2 regions of the Cytobacillus sp. genome follow, and region 2 is predicted to be linked to the other one. Evidence: riboswitches for the same ligand, from Rfam matches in the RefSeq annotation. Region 2 holds a riboswitch; the other holds the start of a gene.
The links. A riboswitch is a leader RNA that binds a small molecule or an ion and turns the genes downstream of it on or off. The one in region 2 is predicted to bind cyclic di-AMP.

Region 1: another riboswitch for cyclic di-AMP. It lies ahead of ACEQ1T_RS18610 (cation:dicarboxylate symporter family transporter); the one in region 2 lies ahead of ACEQ1T_RS06865 (dicarboxylate/amino acid:cation symporter).

The regions. Positions count from the first base shown of each region.
Region 1 covers NZ_CAXQGS010000104.1:9,571-12,989, reverse strand. Annotated here, with positions in the region: gene ACEQ1T_RS18620 (NAD(P)H-dependent flavin oxidoreductase) at 1-700, shown strand, start outside; gene ACEQ1T_RS18615 (dienelactone hydrolase family protein) at 875-1,471, shown strand; cyclic di-AMP (ydaO/yuaA leader) riboswitch at 1,786-1,936, shown strand; gene ACEQ1T_RS18610 (cation:dicarboxylate symporter family transporter) at 2,063-3,325, shown strand.
Region 2 covers NZ_CAXQGS010000046.1:5,262-8,680, forward strand. Annotated here, with positions in the region: gene ACEQ1T_RS06850 (GNAT family N-acetyltransferase) at 1-26, opposite strand, end outside; gene ACEQ1T_RS06855 (GNAT family N-acetyltransferase) at 146-670, shown strand; gene ACEQ1T_RS06860 (hypothetical protein) at 921-1,106, shown strand; cyclic di-AMP (ydaO/yuaA leader) riboswitch at 1,232-1,376, shown strand; gene ACEQ1T_RS06865 (dicarboxylate/amino acid:cation symporter) at 1,525-2,748, shown strand; gene ACEQ1T_RS06870 (MerR family transcriptional regulator) at 2,927-3,298, shown strand.

The sequences.
Region 1 (3,419 bases), on a different contig from region 2:
AATGAAAGCGGCGATTGAGGAAAAGGCTGATTTCATTATTTCAGGTGCTGGGATATCACGAGATATGTACAGCTGGGGCAAAGAATCTGGCACACCGGTCATCTCGATTGTTTCATCTGCAAGGCTGGCAAAAATGTCAGAACGGCTTGGTGCTTCTGCTGTTGTGGTAGAGGGCAATGAAGCGGGAGGGCATTTAGGGACTGAAAGACCGCTGTTCGATATTTTACAGGAAGTCGTGGAAGCCGTTAAGATTCCTGTCATTGCTGCTGGAGGGATCATGACAGGAAGAGATATCGCTCATGCCATTCATATCGGTGCTTCCGGTGTTCAGATGGGAACAAGATTTGTCGCAAGTCACGAATGTGATGCACCATTATCCTTTAAAGAAAAGTATGTCCATGCCAAACAGGAAGATATCGTCATGGTGCAGACCACCGTAGGACTGGATGGCCGTGCCATTAAGAACCGCTTTACAGAGCAGATATCTGACAATAAAAAGGTGAAAATAACGAAATGCATCGATTGCCTGAAAAACTGCTCTTATCGCTTTTGCACAATGGATTCCTTGATAACTTCCATGGATGGGGACTGTGAGAATGGTCTCGTATTTGCAGGGGCAAGAGTCCATGAAATTAACGAAATCCTGCCTGTTCAGACGATCATCAATAACCTTAGAACGGAATATGAAGCTTGTGTATAATTTCATAATGGTGAATTGCTTCAAGTCTGGCTGCCAAATAGGCGGCTTTTTTGATTTAAAGGGTGTTTAGATGATGAAGGAATAAATCATTAAATATAGAATATCTTTTGAATGGAATAAGTGTAAAGAATGGATCGATGAATGGGAGAAGAAATATGGAGAAAAAGGGTCGTAATCATGAAAAGGCAGAGTAATTCAAATTCTTTAATCCTCGTAATCCACGAAATCTATGGAATTAATCAGCATATAAAGAGTTTTTGCGAATTACTATTAAAGCAGGGTTTTGATTTGATTTGCCCAAATTTATCAGAGCGAGAGAGACCTTTTGAATATACTCAAGAGGAAGCCGCTTATCGTCATTTTATGGAACATGTAGGATTCTCCAGCGCTGCCCGAAAAATTAAAGATTTATTATTAGATGTTAAAGATGAATACGAAAAAATATATATCATTGGATTTAGTATAGGTGCAACTGTTGCCTGGCTTTGCAGTGAAGAAGATTGTGTGGATGGAATAGTTGGATACTACGGTTCAAGGGTTAGGGATTATTTAGAGTTAACACCACAGTGTCCTGTAATGCTATTCTTTCCGCAAGATGAGCAGTCTTTAAATGTTGACGAGTTACTATTAGCTTTAGAAAAAAAGAAAATTGAAGTACATAAATTTACAGGAAAACATGGATTCAGTGATCCTTATTCCTCTAGATATGATGCAAAGTCAGACCAAGAAGCATTTAGCAAAACGATGGATTTTTTATTGCATGTTGATTGAGTATTATAAAGCTAAAGGTGAGTGTTATCTAGGGGAATTTTAATAAAAGGTTTACAGGCTCGTTCAATATTCTTAATACAAAGCTGCTAATTTAGATATAGCGGGGATAGCATGAGTGGCTATCATTGTATTTGGCGCAGGCGGAGCCAAATACTTTTTTTGTTTTGCTTGTACAAAGGTTGATTATTATACAAAGTGAAAGAGCTGAAAGTTCATTGATTCCAGCTTTTTTTAGTGTTTTAAAGTGACCATTTAGTTTGCTTCCGGTAATACTTAACTATTTACAAAAATTATCTTGAAATAATATAATGATCTAGTGATCTATGCTTAATCTTATTTTAAGAACGGGGGACCCAATATTTACAGCGGAGTTTCCGCTTGGGGTGAATCCTATCGATGGAAGGGCTTACTGTTTCCACAGTCCTAACCCGAAAGCTAACCTCGTCAGCGTTTAAGGAAACATAAGAGAATATGAAATAGTGTGAATTGACAAAATCCGCATTTTTGTCGATTTTCTTTTTTATCAGGATCATCTTTGTTTCCCTTGCCTGCGCAGCACGTATAAAACTAAACAAGAAGGTAGGGTAATTGATGAAAAAAATTAAATTAAGTTTAGCCACTCAAATTTTTATCGGTCTTATTTTAGGGATCGCTGTTGGCGGTATTTTCTATGGGAGTGAAGCGGCGCAAAGTGTCCTTCAGCCGTTTGGCGATCTTTTTATCCGCTTAATTAAAATGATTGTTGTTCCCATTGTACTATCAACAATAATTGTTGCTATTGCGGGTGTTGGAGACATAAAGTCCGTTGGTAAGCTTGGCGGGAAATCATTGGCTTATTTTATCGGCATGACCATGGTTGCCATTGTGGTTGGCCTCATTGCAGGTAATGTGATTCAGCCTGGTGCCGGCCTGAATATGGACAGCCTGCAGCAAAGCGATATTTCAAGCTATGTTGAAACCAATGAAGAGCAAGAGGGCAAGTCGATAGCGGATACCTTTTTGCATATAGTCCCAACAAACCCGGTACAGGCGATGGTGGAAGGCGATATGCTGGCGATCATCTTCTTTGCCGTTGTATTTGGACTTGGAATTGCAGCAATTGGGGATAAGGGAAAGCCGGTATTGAGATTCTTCGAAGGTACTGCCAAGGCGATGTTCTATGTGACAAACCTATTTATGAAGTATGCACCAATCGGGGTATTTGCCTTAATTGGTGTAACGATCTCCAAGTATGGCTTTGCCTCACTGATTCCATTGGGCAAGCTGGCGCTTACTGTATATGGATCCATGATTTTCTTTGTTCTTGTTGTGTTAGGAGTTATGGCCAAAGTTGTCGGGTTCAGCATCTTTAAATTACTGAAGATGATTAAAGAAGAATTAATTTTGGCCTTTTCAACTGCAAGTTCTGAAACAGTGCTTCCAAGAATTATGGACAAAATGGAGAAGGCGGGAAGCCCGAAACATATTGCTTCATTCGTAATTCCAACAGGCTACTCTTTTAACCTGGACGGATCGGTTTTATATCAGGCCATTGCCTCTTTATTTATTGCACAAATGTTTGGCATAGAATTAAGCATAGGGCAGCAAATCACATTAATGTTAGTACTGATGGTTACATCAAAAGGAATGGCGGGCGTGCCAGGCGTATCCTTTGTCGTGCTGCTGGCTACATTCAGCACAATTGGATTGCCTGCAGAAGGCCTTGCCTTTATTGCCGGCATCGACCGTATCCTTGATATGGGCCGAACAGCCGTTAACGTGGTGGGGAATTCACTTGCGGCGATTGTTATTGCAAAGTGGGAAGGTCAATTTAACCCTCCAGCAGAAGAAAGATTTGAGCAGCAAGCTTCATAATAGATTGGAAAACACTAACAAATGGCAACGTATTTGTTAGTGTTTTTTTTTGTTTTTTGTGGCATTCCATAAAGAGGGAAAGGCGGAGCAGGTT
Region 2 (3,419 bases):
TCTTTAATATTAATTTCCTTAATCATTATGGTCCCTCTTTTGAAATTAGTTTTAAAAATTAATTTCTCTATCAAAGATCATTTCCCTCTTTTTTGGACGAATGAAGGCATTCCAATATAAAATGATAACTAAGGGGGTGAATTGTATGAATTTAAAATATGAAGTGATAACAGAAGAAAAAATCAGCCTTTGCCGGGATTTATGCAATGAGCTGATGACTTTCCAGAAATCTAAGGCACATATAACACCTGAGCGTTTTGACAGTATGAATTTTGAAACAAGGATGATTCCATCCGCAAAATCTGCTATACATAATTATATTGTGATTGTTAAGGACCATGAAGAAATTGTGGGCTATGTCTATTCCAATGTTTCTCCGAAGGAAGCCTACTCTAATGATTTCGCCACATTTTTTGATTTAAATTCAGTGGGGAAAGACAATGTTGGGTGCTTATCACAATTCTATATAAAAGATGGCTACAGGCAATATGGAATTGGATCAGTGCTTTTTAACATGTCGATGGAATGGTTAAGTCAATTTAAAGATGTTGAAGATTATTTTATCTATGTGTCAAATGGGAATACAGAGGCCCTTGAATTTTATACACGCAAAGGGTTTACTGTCAGTCACGATATTCTGGAAGGCTTTATTACAGTTTTGCGCAAATAGGAAAGGCCATTCCCCCAGGTTCTGACAACAGGATAAAACTTTCCCCATAATCAATAAAGCTGCTGAACCAATTGGTTAAAGTCAGAAGCGAAAAAAAATCCAGCGGAAATCTTAGCTGGGTTTTTCCAGTCATATTTTCATCAGCAATTTTCCTAAAAACAAAACTACCCATAATCCTAAAAAATAAGGGTGGACATTGTCATAAATCTTGTTATAATTCTATAAGAAATTACTTTGAAAAGGGTGCTTTATGGGAAATACATGCAGATATGTTGTGAGTGCCACTGGGAAAAACGGCGAGACTTATTATACGCAATGCAAGGATAAAGAAGAGTTAAAAGAGTGGCTGGCGGAACATGAAGACAAGCTGAATAAGAAGGAACTGAAAGTGAAGGACAAAAAAAGACATCCTCTTTTAAGCTGGCTTAACTTCTAATCTTATTGCTCAAAAATCTATTGACCTTTTCTATTAAATTACTATTTAATTAATAGTAATCATAGATAAGAAAATCGTATGATTTACAACTTTTATGATTATTGTTAATATATTAAAAAATCATTAATAATTTTTCGCTTAATCTTAATTGAGCGGGGGAACCAACTGTACTTTTTTATAAAAGTACCTGGGGTGAATCCTTTTACAGGTAGGGTACTCTCAAGACCCGAACCCGACAGCTAACCTCGTAAGCGTGTTGAGAGGGAAACACTGCATAAATGCACAGTGGTTATTACCTCTGTGTTTTTTTGTTGCCTTTTTTAGTTAGGATTATGTTTTTTGGGGGTAATATAGGAAAGGCAAAATATTTTTTGTTTCCAGTTTACATTTTTTTACATTATTCATTGGAGGAACGTGTATGAAATTATCAACTAAAATTATTATTGCTCTAATCGCCGGGGGAATCACAGGTCTTTTGATTAACTTATTTGCACCTGGCATTTTCCCCGAGCTAGACAAGTTTTTATTTACTCCGCTTGGAAAAATCTTTTTAAATCTCATCAATATGCTGGTTGTTCCGATCGTCTTCTTTTCCATCACTCTTGGGACAGCAGGCCTCGGTGATCCTAAGAAGTTAGGAAGAATTGGGATTAAGACCATCTCCTACTTTCTGGTAACCACCAGCATTGCAATCGTCATCGGTCTTGCTTTGGCAGCTGTTTTCCAGCCAGGGAACGTTGGTGAATTTGACGTAACAAACGTAGAGTATGAATCTAAAGAGGCTCCTCCTGTTTCAGAGACATTATTAAATATTATTCCAACCAATCCGGTAAAAGCCTTCACGGAAGGCAACATGCTTCAGATTATCACTTTTTCAATTTTTGTCGGATTTGCACTAACCATGCTTGGCAATAAAACAAAAGGCATATTAAACCTTATTGAACAAGGCAATGACATGATGATGTACCTTGTTAACCTGGTGATGAGATTTGCCCCTTATGGAACATTCGGACTTATCGTTTCTGCTGTAGGCAGTCAGGGTCTGAGTGCCATTAAAGCTATGGGACTTTATATGATCGTTGTTCTTCTTGCATTGTTTATACATGCGATTTTAACTTATGGAGGTTCTATTGCTTTACTTGCAAAGAAAAACCCGCTATGGTTCTTTAAAGGCTTTGCGCCGGCCATGGGTGTTGCTTTCAGTACATCAAGCAGTAATGCGACACTGCCGATTTCCATGAATACTGCTCAGAAAAATTTGAAGGTTCCTGAATCAATCAGCAGCTTTGTTCAGCCTCTCGGTGCAACCATCAACATGGATGGAACAGCCATCATGCAGGGTGTTGCAACTATTTTCATTGCTCAGGTATATAATGTTGATTTAACATTGACACAGCTTATTACGGTCGTCCTGACTGCCGTTCTTGCCAGTGTTGGTACAGCTGGTGTGCCAGGTGTCGGTTTGATTATGCTTGCCATGGTCCTTAACTCTGTCAATCTTCCTGTTGAAGGGATTGCATTAATCATTGGTATTGACCGTCTGCTTGATATGACGCGAACGGCAGTCAACATTACAGGTGATGCTGCATGTGCAGTGATTGTAGCGGAAACAGAAGCAAAGAATGAGGCCGTTAAAGCCTAAAATATAAATAACACCGGTTATCCGGTGTTGTTTTTTTTATGGAAATCTCTTCCTTCCTGCTTGCTTCTTTATTCAAATTCATTGATTTTCTATTAATTTTTAGTATAATTAGTTTCATAACCATCACGTAACAGTTTGGAGGAATCCTCATGGGGCTGAGAAGTTAAGAATAGGAGAATTGGCTGAAAAAGCAAAGGTTACTAAGAGAACGATTGATTACTATACTTCACTTGGCCTGCTAAAAGCAGAACGTTCCCCTTCAAATTATCGCTATTATGATTATTCCGCCATCGAACGGATTGCTTTTATCGAAAGATGTAAAGCGGATGGTTTATCGCTGGAGGAAATAAAGAAAAAAGTTATCAGCCGATTTTCTGAAGAGGTGGATGTTCTTGAACTAAGGCTTAAAATTCAGGATCTGGAGGAAGATGTCACAAAAGCACTTTCTCAGCTGAAGAAATCTGATCCCGAAAAATACGAATATGTCAAAAAAAACATTTCACATGAAAGCTTATCATTAATTCAGACCTTGCTTTTATTGCTTAACTGAATATCCTGCGCCCAAACAGTTTTTTGGGTTTTTGGAGCATTATGGATATCAATTTGGGCACAATTTAAGTAGTGAACTTTATAAGGATTATTACCATTTTAGGAGGTGTATGTCTTACTTT